Linked DNA regions of Nitratireductor mangrovi. The protein of the gene in region 1 interacts with the protein of each later gene in a pairwise test. Links are inferred from orthologs where the notes say so. Each region holds a gene or a part of one and is shown in the gene's direction. Other genes may lie near its edges.

Evidence for each region. The genes of interacting proteins can lie anywhere in the genome.
Region 2: the proteins of FQ775_RS18720 (region 1) and def interact in binary tests that used the Escherichia coli proteins (3 or more experiments, as listed by UniProt). The link is inferred for Nitratireductor mangrovi from one-to-one orthologs.

The regions. Positions count from the first base shown.
Region 1 is NZ_CP042301.2:3,816,059-3,822,609, reverse strand. What follows is about bases 3,204-6,169. They hold FQ775_RS18720 (aspartate-semialdehyde dehydrogenase), read left to right. Parts: upstream 3,204-4,152; coding sequence 4,153-5,187; downstream 5,188-6,169. Other genes in these bases: FQ775_RS18715 (M24 family metallopeptidase), read right to left, coding at 5,223-6,169; FQ775_RS24130 (hypothetical protein), read left to right, coding at 3,926-4,051; FQ775_RS18725 (DUF6152 family protein), read right to left, coding at 3,391-3,780; FQ775_RS18730 (DUF6644 family protein), read right to left, coding at 3,204-3,378. In the rest of the region: leuB (3-isopropylmalate dehydrogenase), read left to right, coding at 1-254; FQ775_RS18740 (DUF805 domain-containing protein), read right to left, coding at 264-917; FQ775_RS18735 (carboxyl transferase domain-containing protein), read right to left, coding at 994-2,835; more of FQ775_RS18730, read right to left, coding at 2,911-3,203; more of FQ775_RS18715, read right to left, coding at 6,170-6,410.
Region 2 is NZ_CP042301.2:4,646,561-4,653,826, forward strand. The notes cover bases 2,512-5,509. They hold def (peptide deformylase), read left to right. Parts: upstream 2,512-3,744; coding sequence 3,745-4,275; downstream 4,276-5,509. Other genes in these bases: FQ775_RS22840 (DNA recombination protein RmuC), read right to left, coding at 2,512-3,642; fmt (methionyl-tRNA formyltransferase), read left to right, coding at 4,365-5,300; FQ775_RS22855 (GNAT family N-acetyltransferase), read left to right, coding at 5,297-5,509. Outside these bases: FQ775_RS22825 (LLM class flavin-dependent oxidoreductase), read left to right, coding at 1-266; FQ775_RS22830 (lytic murein transglycosylase), read right to left, coding at 379-1,638; recombination mediator RecR, read right to left, coding at 1,686-2,291; more of FQ775_RS22840, read right to left, coding at 2,398-2,511; more of FQ775_RS22855, read left to right, coding at 5,510-5,800; tRNA pseudouridine(38-40) synthase TruA, read left to right, coding at 5,806-6,555; FQ775_RS22865 (Lrp/AsnC family transcriptional regulator), read right to left, coding at 6,560-7,120; FQ775_RS22870 (MFS transporter), read left to right, coding at 7,169-7,266. UniProt on the Escherichia coli protein: Removes the formyl group from the N-terminal Met of newly synthesized proteins. Requires at least a dipeptide for an efficient rate of reaction. N-terminal L-methionine is a prerequisite for activity but the enzyme has broad specificity at other positions.

The DNA.
Region 1 (6,551 bases):
CCGTGCATGGCTCGGCACCGGACATTGCCGGCAAGGGACTGGCAAACCCGATCGCCATGATCGCCTCCTTCGCCATGTGCCTGCGCTACTCCTTCAGCATGATCGCCGAGGCTGACCGGCTGGAGGCGGCGGTCGCGGCCGTGCTCGATGACGGGCAACGCACCGCCGACATCATGTCGGACGGCAAGACGCAGCTTGGCACCGGGGCGATGGGCGACGCGATCCTCGAGAAGTTCCTGGCGCTTTCGGCCTGAGGCCGACGCTCAGGACGGGACCGGACCCCACCGGTTGTCGTTCTTCTGCGAGGGGATCAGGCAGAAGACGAGGATGATGAGGTTGCCGACGGTCGGGATGAAGCCGAGCAGGATGAACCATCCCGACAGGCCGATATCGTGCAGCCGGCGGATCGTCACTGAAAGCGACGGCAGGATGAGCGCCAAAAGCAGGACGCTCGTCAGGCCGATGGTGAGAACGGGTTCGTCGCTGTCGAGATTGCCGACCATGGCGTCGACGATCAGCCCGCCGAAGATGGCGACGACCAGAAACAGGAACATGAACAGGGCAAAACCCCAATACTCGCGGCGCGGCGCGCGGCCGGAAAAGCGCAGATAGTTGCCGGTCACGCAGGCAAGGAAGTGACCGAACAGCGAGCGCCGGCCTTGTTGGGGTGCATCGGCTGCGACCTCGCCATCGATCGGCGCGGCGACATGTGCCGGCGCGGCCGGCGCCCCCGCGCCCCCGGTCACGATCACCTCGTGCGCGCGGTTGCCCTCGGTGGTGAATTCGACGGCGACGCCCTTGACGGGGCGGGAGGGCGTCGCAAGGTCGGCGCTGGCGAAGTGATAGCGGTTGCCGTCATCGCCGTTGATGAAGCCGATGCCGCGTTCGGCGTCGAAATAGAGCACTTCCCCACGCATGCCTGCTGCCCATGGTCGCCAATGTCGGGCGCCAGTTTCCGCCCCGCAGGCGGGATGTCAACGTCGCGGGTCGCGGTTACCAGGCATCGATGAAGCGCGGAGCCGGCCCGGAACCAGCCCTTCCTGGCGAAGAAAGGGCGCGGAGTACCCAGCGGCGGGTCTCCGCGGGATCGATGACCGCGTCGAATTCGACCAGGCTCGCGGCGTTGGCCGCCTTGCCGCGTTCATAGGCACGGGCGACCAGCTTGTCGAAGAGCGCCTTGCGCTTGTCTTCATCTTCGATTGCGGCCAGTTCGGTGCGGGCGCCCAACCGCACCGCACCCTCAAGTCCCATGGCGCCGACTTCGCCTGTCGGCCATGAGACCGTGAAGCGCGAGCGATGGAAGCTGCCGCCGGCCATTGCCTGCGCGCCGAGGCCGTAGCCCTTGCGCAGGATGACCGTGCAAAAAGCGCCGCGGAAATTCGCGCCGGCGAGGAAGAGCCGGCCGGTGTGGCGGACCTGGGCCTGGGCCTCGATCTCTGGTCCGACCATGAAGCCGGGTGTGTCGCACAGTGACAGCATCGGCAGACCGAATGCGTCGCAAAGCTGCAGGAAGCGGGCGGCCTTGTCGCAGGCCTCGGGGTCGATCGCCCCGCCGAGATGCAGCGGGTTGTTGGCGATCAGCCCGAGCGGCTTGCCGGCAATGCGGATCAGCGCCGTCACCATGCCGGGGCCGAAGCCGGCGCGCATTTCGAGCACCGAACCGCTGTCGGCGAGCGTTTCGATCACCTTGCGGATGTCGTAGGCGAGTTGGCGGTCCTCCGGCACGGCGACGCGCAGATGGTCTTGGTCGGACGTCGTCCACTCGGCCAGTTGGCCCTGGAAGTAGCCGAGATATTTCTTGGCCACCGCGACGGCTGCCGCCTCGTCCTCGACCAGAAGATCGGCGACGCCGTTCTTCCATTGCGCTTCTGCCGCCCCGATCGATTCGGGCTCGAAACGACCCAGGCCGCCGCCTTCGATCATGGCCGGGCCGCCCATGCCGAGATTGGCGTCGCGGGTCATGATGACGAGATCGGCGCAACCGGCGAAGGCGGCGTTGCCGGCAAAGCAGCGGCCGGCAACGATCGCGACCCGTGGTGCGCGACCCGAAAGCTGGGCGAAACGGTAGAAACTCGGCACGTCGAGGCCGGAAAAGCTGATGTCGGAAAGATCGACATCGTTGGGCCGGCCTCCACCGCCTTCTGCGAAGACCACCAGCGGGATCGGGTCGTCACGCAGGACGCCGAGCAGGCGATCGATCTTCTTGTGGTGGAAGTAGCCCTGTGTGCCGGCCATGACGGTGTAGTCGACCGCCATGACGGCGCATGCAGAGGCCACCTCGCCGAAGAGCCCCGCATTGACCGTGCCGATGCCTGTGATGATGCCGTCGGCGGGCGATTTTTCGCGCAGCGTCTCGATCGCGAACTTGCGCCGCTGCGCCGCCACTGCGAGTGCGCCATATTCAACGAAGCTGCCGGGGTCGACCAGATCGGCGAGATTGGCGCGGGCGGTGCGCATGCCCTTGGCCTGTCGGCGCGCGACAGCCTCGGACCGGGCGCTATCTTCCAGGGCCGCGTGCTTGTCGACGATGTCCTCGAGCAGGCGCGGTGTTGAGATTTCAGCCGAAGCCGTCCCGCCCTGACTGTCCGTGTTCTCCTCGGTCCGCCGCAGGCGAACGAGTATGGTGCCCGGCTCGAGGATGTCACCTTCGCGCGCGTTGACAGCGTCTATCAGGCCGCCAGCCGGCGCATGGAACTCCTGCCGCATCTTCATGAGTTCGGTGGTGGCGAGCAGTTGCCCGTTACCGACGCGGTCGCCGGCAGCAACGAGGATGGAGGTCACCACGGCCGACGTTTCCGACTTGATGTCGATCATGTCCTGCCTGTCGCCGGTCATGCGTCCCTCCCGTCTGTCTTGCCACGCCACCTTAGCCGGGATCGTGCACGTTTGAACGGTTTTTGGACCGCCTGATCAGAGAAAGCCGATGAACCGGCCGCAAATCAGGACGCCGAGCCAGAGCATGAGCGACAGTGCGGCCTGTGCGCGGACGGTCGCGCCGGGGTTGCTGTACGCCGACCGGGACGAGGCGAGCTGCCGTCGGAGCAGCAGCATGTTCAGCCCGGCGGCGAGGATCACGACCAGCTTGAGCAGAAAGGCGGGGTTGGCCACATATTCGCTGGCGCGGATGGTGAACATGGCAAGGCCGGTCGCCGCCGCGCCTGCAAAGCCGGCGAGTGCGAAACCGTGCAGCCGGCGCACGAAATCCTTCGTGTCGAATTCGCGCAGGAAACCGAGCAGGCGCAGGTCCATCAGCGCCACGGTGGTGATCAGGACGCCTATCGACAGGATGTGCGTTGCGTTGACCAGCGGATAAGCGACGAAAGACCGCTTGAGCGCGGCCACCGGCGGCAATCCCTCGATCCAGATCAGGAGATCCAAGGGGGCGTCAGCTCAGGACGGCGCGCGGTTCGGGTAGACGTCGTAGGTCTGGCCGTTGACGATGATGCGGACCGCCTTCATGCGCCTCTCGTTGGAGTCGAGCGAGCGGTTGCCGATCGCGGTCACCTCGTCGCCCGCCCTGGCGACATCCTCGGTGAAGCCGGCCGCGATGGTGCGCGACGGCGGCGCCAGTTCGACCCGCCAGATCTCGCCTTCGACATCGACATCAAGCGTGGCGTGCGGATTGCCGACATAGACGCCGGCAATGACGCCTTCGAGCTGGAAGAAGCCGTCCTCGGTCCACGACCAGCCATGATGGGCGAGCGCCGGATAGCCGGCAGCCAGGGCGAAAGCGCCAGCAGCGCCAGCCGCGATGATCAGCCTGCGGGAGATGGAACGCATGTGCTTGTCTCCTTTCAGGTTCCGCCCGCGTGGAACCTAGGCCGCCACCGCCTACCGTCAAATGAATTGAGGGTGATCGCCGCCGCACGTGCGATTGACTCTGCGGGCAGAACGGGTAGAAGCGATGCGTTTTGCGGAGCACGTCATGAGCAGCCCTGTTTCGGCAGCCCGACAGATGTCTGAGGCCGGTGTCGCCACCGGCGTCATCTCCTTGCGCGCTCTGTGCTTCACCTCGAAAACCCGGGCCAAAACGACCGCGACGACGGTCTGACCTTTCTCGGCCTTTCCGCCCTCCCCGGGTCTGGCCGGGGAAGCGCCCGCGGTGGCCGGCGGGTTCCTGAAAAGGACGGGGAGGCACAGGAGACAATCGAAATGGGTTTCAAGATTGCAGTCGCCGGCGCTACCGGGAATGTCGGCCGCGAAATGCTCAACATTCTCGAGGAGCGCGGCTTTCCGGCCGACGAGATCGTGCCGCTGGCGTCGCGGCGCTCGGTGGGTACCGAGGTTTCCTATGGCGACCGGACGCTGAAGGTGAAGGCGCTCGACAATTACGACTTCTCCGATACCGACATCTGCCTGATGTCGGCTGGCGGCAACGTGTCGAAGGAGTTTTCGCCGCGCATCGGCAGGCAGGGCTGCGTCGTCATCGACAATTCCTCGGCATGGCGCTACGACGCCGAGGTGCCGCTGATCGTGCCGGAAGTGAATCCCAATGCGGTCGACGGCTTTACGAAGAAGAACATCATCGCCAACCCCAATTGCTCGACCGCCCAGCTCGTGGTGGCGCTGAAGCCGCTACATGATGCGGCCGGGATCAAGCGCGTCGTCGTCGCCACCTACCAGTCGGTGTCCGGCGCCGGCAAGGAAGGCATGGACGAACTTTTCGAGCAGACGCGCGCGGTCTTTGTGGCCGACCCGGTCGAGGCGAAGAAGTTTACCAAGCGCATCGCCTTCAACGTCATCCCGCACTGCGACGTCTTCATGGAGGACGGCTCCACCAAGGAAGAGTGGAAGATGGTGGCCGAGATCAAGAAGATGGTCGATCCCAAGATCAAGCTGACCGCAACCTGCGTGCGCGTGCCGGTCTTCATCGGCCATTCCGAGGCGGTGAATGTCGAGTTCGAAAGGCCGATCACGGCCGAAGAGGCGCGCGAGATCCTGCGCGAGGCGCCGGGCTGCCTGGTCGTCGACAAGCACGAGGATGGCGGCTACGTCACCCCGCTGGAATCGGCGGGCGAGGACGCGACCTACATTTCACGCATCCGCGAGGATGTGACGATCGAAAACGGCCTCAGCATGTGGGTCGTTGCCGACAATCTGCGCAAGGGCGCGGCTCTCAACGCGGTGCAGATCGCGGAACTCCTGATCGCGCGCGGACTGATCACGCCCAAGAAGCAGGCGGCCTGATCAGGCCTCCGGATGGCGGGTCCTTTCCCAGAAGGTCAGTCCCGGCCGCGGTTCCAGCCGCGGCCGCGATCGCCGATCAGTTCGAAACCGTCTTCGGTCACGGCCACCGTGTCCTCCAGCTTGATGAAGCCGCGCGACGGGTGCAGCATGGTCGTCTCGACCGAGATCACCATGTTGGCTTCAAGCGGCCTGTCGGCGTCCACGCCTTCATAGGCCACCGGATGGTTGGTCATCAGGAACGGCGCCTCGTGGCTGATAAGCCCCATGCCATGAGCGAAGAAGTCGTTGCAGGCGGCGTTGGGCAGGGATTTCAGAACGCCGTCGGCGTGCGCGATCATGTCGGCGCCAGTGGCGCCGGCGCGAATCTTCGAGAACGCCGCCTGCTGCACCGTCTCGACCTCTTCGAGCAGGTCGCGAAGTTCGGAATCGGGCTCGCCGAGCACGCCCATGCGACACAGGTCACCGATATAGCCGTGATAGTTGCCGCCGGAATCGAGGGAGAGCACTTCACCCTTTCGCCAGGTTTGCGGTGAGACGGCGCGATTGTGGCTCGCGCCGACGGTGATCAGGCAATATTCGAACTGCAGGCCACGTTCGGTCTCCTCGCGGCGCAGCGCGTCGACCAGTTCGGCCTTGCTGGCCCCCTCGCCGTGGCCGGCAAAAACCGCCTGCATGGAATCGGTGATGAGCTCCGACGCCTTGCGCAGCCTGTCGAGCTCGGCCGGGGTCTTGATCGCACGAAGGCGCTCCAGAACCGAGGTGGCGTCGACGAAACGCGCGCCCTCGAGGCCAGAACGCAATGCATCGGCGGCATCGGACGGCAGGAAGGGCGGCTCGATGCCGATGCGGGCGCCGGCCTGGCCCAGCGCCTTAACGTGATCGATCGCTTCCGCCGCCGCGTCGACCGTTCCCCAGCAGGTCGTGCGCACCTTCGGCGTCCAGAACGGGTTGACCTGCTGCTCCATGCCCTCCATGCGGTTGCCGACATAGGCGGCGTTGCCGGGGCGGCCCTTTTGGTAGACGACAACCGGCAGGTAGCGGCTGTGGCCAATCGCCTCCATGGCGTGGAAGAAGATGTAGCGATAGCCGCCGAGCAGGTACTGGACGTTGTGCTTCGATGTCGCGAGCAAGACGTCGATGCCCGCTTCCTCCATCAGAGCATCAAGGCGCGCCTGATCGAATGGCGTGACGGCGCCCGTCGCGGCGGCCGGCTGGACGTTCATGAATTCCTCCCTCGGGAAGGCCGGCGCATGTGCCGGCAATCTGGTCCTACCAGATTGCCTCAACGATGCGGCGCGGGTCCAGAGGATTCTTCAGCCGGACGGCGCAAAATGCGAACGGCGGGCCCATGCCCGCCGTTCGAG
Region 2 (7,266 bases), 830 kb from region 1 along the record:
GCTCCGGCCGTCCCGGCAAGCTGCCGCCGCCGGTCGCCAATTACGAGGAGACGCTCGACCCGGCCGCCCGCTCGATGCTCGATCTTGCCCTTTCCTGCGCCGTGGTCGGCTCGCCCGAGACGGTGCGAACCGGAATCGCCGGTTTTGCCGCCCGCACCGGGGCCGACGAACTGATCGTCACCGGTAACATTTTCGATCATGCCGCGCGGCTGAAATCCTTCGGGATCCTGGCCGACGTCCGGCGGGCGCTGGCCGACGCCGCCTGAGGTCCTGAAACCTCGGAGTTCGGGTTCCGAATCCCCGGATTTTTGCGATTTTCCGGCAGAAAACCCGCGGCTTCCGGCCCGAAATCGCGGTGCCGAACCGCAGCTTCCGGGCTCAGCGCAGGGCGCGCACCAGGGCCGCGTCCGGGAAGCAGGTCGGCTTCAAGCCGTTGTTTTCCTGCCATTTTCCGATCGAGCGCCGCGTCTTGAACCCGGCAAGCCCGTCCGCCCCGCCGACATCGTGGCCAAGCCGCTCCAGGCCCCGCTGCATCGCCGAAATGTCGGAACGATCGAGCCCTCCGACCTTGCCCCAGGAGCCCGAAAAGCCTTTGTCGCCATAGCTTATGCGGTCGGCGGCATGCCCGACGAACAGCGCGTAGACGTCGCTCTCGTTGTATTCCTTGAGAACGTAGAAGTTCGGCGTCACGATGAAAGCCGGGCCGTGGCGCCCCGCCGGCATCATCAGATATCCGACCCCGCGCGCCTCGTGATCGGGAAACGGTCGCCCGCCGACGCGCTCGATGCCCATTGCCGCCCAATCCGAAATGTTTCGGCCCCGGTCCGGTCCTTCTAGCGCGCAGGAAACGCCGTCCGGCACCGTCACCTCGAAGCCCCAGTCGCGACCGGTCACCCAGCCGTGGTTGCGCAGGTAGCTGGCGATCGAGGCCAGCGTATCGGCCTCCGAACTCCAGATGTCGATGCGCCCGTCGCCGTCGCCATCGGCGGCATGTTTCAGATAGGAACTCGGCAGGAATTGCGGCTGTCCGAGCGCGCCGGCCCAAGACGATTTCATCGCCCTCGGTGAAATCCTGCCGCGCTCGGCCATCACCAGGGCGGATAGCACCTCGACGCGGAACATGTCCTTGCGTGTCGACAGGAACGCCTTGGTGCCCAGCACCTCGAAGGCGTCGTGCGGGATCTTGGCGCGGCCGAACGCCGATTCGCGCCCCCAGATGGCGAGGATGATGCCGGCGGGCACGCCGTAGCGCTTTTCGATCGCAGCCAATGTCTGGCGATGCTTGCCGGCGCGCGACCGTCCGCCGGCCGTCACGCCGCGGACCGTGTTTTCGGCGAAATAGACCGCCGGTGAGCGGAACTCGGCCTGATGCTGCGCCTTCGGTGTGGTCGGCTTCTGGCCGGGCAGGACGAGGTCGGGCAGCTTCAGATTAGGCGAAACGCCGTCGAAGGCCGCATCGAAGGTCTGTCGCGACACGCCGTTCGTCTTGGCAGCCGGCCACAGATCGCTTTCGAGCCAGGCGCGGAACTGCTGGCCGATCGAGGCGGCGAGGGAAGGGGCCGCAAGCGAGACAACGAAGACCAGCACGAGCGCCAAGAGTGCCGGCAGGCGGGAAAATGGTGTCTGAGAACGCATCATGACAGTCTGGCCGATCCGCTCGAAGCCAGTCAAATCCGGGACCATCCTCAAAACGCTGTCCGCGATTTCAGTGCCGCCGACAGCGTGCCCTCGTCGAGATAGTCGAGTTCGCCGCCGACCGGAACGCCGTGGGCGAGTCGGGTCACGCGCACTTCGAGCCCCGAGAGCTGGTCGGTGATGTAATGCGCGGTGGTCTGGCCTTCGACGGTGGCGTTGACGGCCAGGATCAGTTCGCTCACACCGCCCCCGGCGACCCTGTCGATCAGCGCCTTGATGTTGAGCTCGTCGGGGCCGATGCCGTCGAGCGGCGACAGCGTGCCGCCCAGAACGTGATAGCGCGCATTCATGGCCCCGGCGCGTTCCAGCGCCCAGAGATCGGCAACGTCCTCGACCACGATGATGGTGGCGCCGTCGCGGCGCGGGTCGGTGCAGACCGTGCAGGGATCGCAGGTGTCGACGTTGCCGCAGTTCGAGCAGATGCGCACCGCGTCGACCGCTTCTGCCATCGCCGCCGCGAGCGGCGAGAGCAGCTGTTCCTTCTTCTTGATCAGTTGCAGCGCCGCCCGTCGCGCCGAGCGCGGCCCGAGGCCCGGCACCTTGGCAAGCAGCTGGATCAGGCGTTCGATCTCTGGGCCGGCGATTCGTTTCGACATGGCGAATGTCTAAGGCCAATCGGTCGCGGATTGAAGCGGCGACCGCATCCGTTCTGGCCAAAAGCGACACCGGCGCCGCGCGTCGGACTGGCGGCCGGTGTCACGGTCAGTCGTCGCCCTCGACGACCCGCAGCCTTAGCGACCCGGACTTGGTTTCCGCGACCTGGCTGACCCCGCGACTTTCTCCTTCGCCCTCGACGGTGCCCAATTCCAGCGCCTCGATCTTCTGGCCGCGCTTGGTGACCTTTTCCGTCGAGGTCAGGATCATGTCGATATCGCGGTTCGCCTGCGAGAAATGCGCCTGCAATTTGCGCACCCGGTCGTCGAGCCGGCCGACATCCTCCATCAGCCGCACCACCTCGCCCTGAATGAGGTGCGCTTGCTCGCGCATGCGGGCATCCTTGAGCACCGCCTGGATTACCTGGATCGACAGCATCAGGAGCGACGGCGACACGATGACGATGCGGGCGCGATGGGCGCGCTGCACAAGCGCCTCGAAATTCTCGTGGATCTCGGCGAAGATCGATTCCGACGGCACGAACATGAACGCCGTGTCCTGCGTCTCGCCCTGAATGAAATAGCGGTCAGCGATGGCCTTGATATGCACGTCGATGTCGCGCCGGAAGGCCTGTGTCGCCTGCTTCTCGGCATCGGGACTTTCGGCGTCGGCGGCGGCGCGGATGGCGTTCCACGATTCCAGTGGAAACTTGGCGTCGATCACCAGCGACGGCGCATCGTTCGGCATCCTGACCAGGCAGTCGGGACGGTTGCCGTTGGAAAGCGTGGCCTGGAACTCGTAGGCGCTCGACGGCAATCCGTCGGCGATGATCGCTTCCATGCGCGACTGGCCGAAGGCACCGCGGGTCTGCTTGTTGGCGAGAATCTGCTGCAGTTGCACCACCTGGCCGGCAAGCGACTGGATGTTGCCTTGTGCCGTGTCGATGACCGCGAGCCGCTCCTGCAGCTTCGAGAGGCTTTCGTGGGTGGCTCGGGCCTGCTCGCTCATCGACTGGCCCAGACGCCCGGTCATGGAGTCGAGCCGGTCCGAAATCGCCTTGTTGAGCTCGCCCTGACGCGCCCCGAAGACGTCGGCAATGGTCGCCATGCGGCCCTGCATCTCGGACTGCGCACGGGTGATCTCGGCCATGCGCGCTTCCGCCGCGCGGGCATGTTCAGCGGCTTCGGCCGCAGCCAGGGTGCGGGCTCGCGCACTGCGCCACAAGGCAATCGCCAGTCCTGCCAGAAGCAGGACGAGAACAGCCGCGCCGCCTACAAGCGCATGGCCGACAGTGATCGTCGAGTTGCCCAGCTGGGCGAGCGGGGCCGAAAAGATTGGCAGAAGCTGATCCATCACTCGACCCTAGCCGATTCGGTACCGGGTCAGAAGATCAAAACAGGAACAGGATGAATCGCGACAGTTGACGCCCTACAAGCCACCGACTACCTGAATGCCATGTCGCTCAAGCCGCTCATCCTTTTGCCCGACCCCGTCCTGCGCCAGGTCTCCAAGCCCGTGGAGCGCGTCGACGGGGGTGTGAGGAAGCTTGCCGACGACATGCTGGAGACCATGTATGACGCGCCGGGCATCGGACTTGCCGCGATCCAGGTCGGTGAACCGTTGCGCATGCTTGTGATCGATGTCTCCAAGGAGGAAGAGCCGCGCGAGCCGCGCATCTTCATCAACCCCGAGATCGTTGCCTCCGCCGATGAGCGCTCGACCTATGAGGAGGGCTGCCTCTCGATTCCCGACTATTACGCCGAGGTCGAGAGGCCGGCTGCGGTGACGGTCGACTACGTCGACATCGACGGCGAGAGAAGGCAGATCGAGGCCGAGGGCCTGCTCGCGACCTGCCTGCAGCACGAGATCGATCATCTGAACGGCGTGCTCTTCATCGACTACCTGTCGCGGCTGAAGCGCGACATGGTGGTGAAGAGGTTTCGCAAGCTGGCCCGCGAGCGCCCGTCCGGCCGTATGGTCGGATAGAAACTTGACGTCAGGCTCCTAAAGCCGTTTGAAGCGTGCGGCGCGCCGATTGTGCGGGCGCCATCTCTGGATAGGCCGGACGGGTACGCATGACTTTTCGCCTCATTTTCATGGGGACGCCGGACTTTTCCGTGCCGACGCTCAGGGCTGTCGCGGCTGCCGGGCATGAGATCGCGGCCGTCTATACCCAGCCGCCGCGCGCTGCCGGGCGGCGCGGGCTCGAATTGACGAAGTCGCCGGTGCATCGCGCCGCCGAGGAATTGGGCGTTGAAGTCCGTACCCCGGACACGTTGCGCGACAAGGACGAACAGCGGGCATTTGTCGATCTGGGCGCGGATGTCGCCGTCGTCGTCGCTTACGGCCAGATTCTGCCGCGCGCCATCCTCGACGGTACGCGGCTCGGCTGCTTCAATGGCCACGCCTCGGCCCTGCCGCGCTGGCGCGGCGCCGCGCCGATCCAGCGCGCGATCATGGCCGGCGCCAGCGAAACCGCGATGATGGTGATGAAGATGGAGGCCGGTCTCGACACCGGACCAGTGGCATTGCAACGGCGTGTGCCGATCGGTCCCGACATGACTGCTGGCGAACTGCATGATGTACTCGCAGCCGAGGGAGCCGAATTGATGGTGGCGGGGCTGGCGCAACTCGAAGCAGGCACGCTGACGCTAACGCCGCAGCCGGAGGAAGGCGTGACTTATGCGCGCAAGATCGACAAGACCGAGACCCGCATCGACTGGGCGCGTCCCGCCACCGAGGTGCACAACCATATTCGCGGGTTGTCGCCGTTGCCGGGCGCCTGGTGCGAAATGCCGATCGGCGGCAAGCATGAGCGCGTAAAGGTTCTCCGCTCGACGCTTGCGCAAGGGCACGGACTATCTGGTCAGGTACTCGATGCCGGCCTCAGGGTAGCCTGCGGCGAGGGTGCGGTGCGCCTGGTCGAACTGCAACGCGCCGGCGGCAAGCCGATGCCCGCGGAGGCGTTCCTGCGCGGCGTCGATGTCGGTGAGGGGGGCGAAATAACGTGAGCAAGATCACCGTCAGCCAGGCAGCCGATGCCGATCGCACCGCGATCTTCGCGCTCGAGCAGGCCGCGTTCGGTCGCCGCGACGAGGCCGAACTGGTCGAACGGATCGTCTGGGATGGTGACCGGGTCCTCGAACTGGTGGCCGAGCGGGACGGCGCGATCCTCGGACATGTTCTGTTTTCGCGACTTCACGTCGAAACGGAGAGAGCCCGGTTCGCCGCGGTCGCCCTGGCACCGATTGCCGTCTATCCGGATTTCCAGGGTGGCGGCATCGGTTCGGCGCTGATCGAGGAAGGGCACCGGCTGCTGCGCGAGGCAGGCGAGACACTCAGCGTGGTGCTTGGTGAACCCGGATACTACGGCCGCTTCGGCTACACGCATGAGCGCGCACGCGGTTTCGATAGCGACTATCAATGCGAAGCGCTGCAGGCGGTTGCATGGGACGACGAGGCGCCGCCGACGGGTCGGCTCGTCTATCCGCGCGCCTTCGCCGGCACCTGAGGCCTATGCCGCGCTACCGCATCGATATCGAATATGATGGCGCCGCCTATGCTGGCTGGCAGCGCCAGGCCGACCAGCCTTCCGTGCAGGGTGCGATCGAAAAGGCGATTGCCGGCTTCTGCGCTGAGGAGGTCAGCCTCCGCGGTGCCGGGCGAACCGACGCCGGCGTGCACGCCCTGGGCCAGGTCGCGCATTTCGACCTCGGCAAGGACTGGCCTGCCGATACGGTGCGCGACGCGACCAACGCGCACCTCGCCATGGCCGGCGAGACCGTGTCCATCCTTTCAGCCATGAGCGTGCCGGACGATTTCGACGCCCGCTTTTCGGCCATTGCGCGACATTACCGCTATCTGATCGTGAACCGCCGGGCGCCTCTGGCGCTTGATCGGGGCAAGGCGTGGCAGATCGCCAGGGCGCTCGACGCGGCGGCGATGCACGACGCCGGGCAACGCCTTGTTGGTCGCCACGACTTCACGACTTTCCGCTCGATCCACTGCCAGGCAAAAAGCCCGGAAAAGACACTCGACCGGCTCGACGTGACCCGTGATGGCGAGCGCATCGAGATCCGCGCCTCGGCGCGCTCCTTCCTGCACAATCAGGTGCGCTCCATGGTCGGCACGCTGAAACGGGTGGGCGAGGGTGCCTGGACGGCCGACGATGTAGAGGCGGCGCTCGAAGCGCGCGACCGCAAGGCGTGCGGTCCGGTGGCTCCACCCGGCGGGCTATGTCTCATGCAGGTCGATTACAGATACTGACCATTCACGGTGTCGCAGGCTCCTCCGGCACACCCCGGCCGAGTGCCGCGCGCGGTTTGGGCCAGTGTTCGGTCCGACCTGGCTGTACCGGCCGTTCCAGGTAGGTCGAAAGCACCACGTAGCTGCGTGTCCGCAACACGCCCGGCGTATCGTAGAGCCGCGCCAGAAGCCCTTCGAGCGCGTGCGGTCCTGCCGTCCGCACCTTCAAGAGCATGCAGGCGTCGCCGGCGACCGAATGGATTTCCTCGACTTCGGGATGCTGCGAAATGGCGATCAGTTCCGGCGTCTTGCCCCAGCCATGCGTATCGACATGAACGAAGGCCAGGAGCGGCTTGTCGACGGCCTCCGCGTCGATCTGCGCGGCGGTGTTGCGTATGGCGCCGGAACGGCGCAGGCGCTTGACACGCTCATGCACGGCAGGTGGCGAAAGTGCCACCCGGTCGCCGAGTTCCGAATAGCTGAGCGTCGCGTCCTCCACCAGCAGGCCTAAGATTTTTCGGTCGGTGGCATCGAGAGTCCGCCCCGCCTCCGGCTTTTGCCGAATGCCATCTGTTTTTACGTTCATTCTGCAAATTCCAGTTGTTGCTGAAGATTGTTCGGTCATGATGCCCTCATGTCGAAGATAGATCAAGCTTTCCTCCCTGCTGGTTCGGCGCCGCAAGCCATTCCCCGGAAGGCCTTCCTGTTGACCGCTTGCGTCGCCGTGGTTGG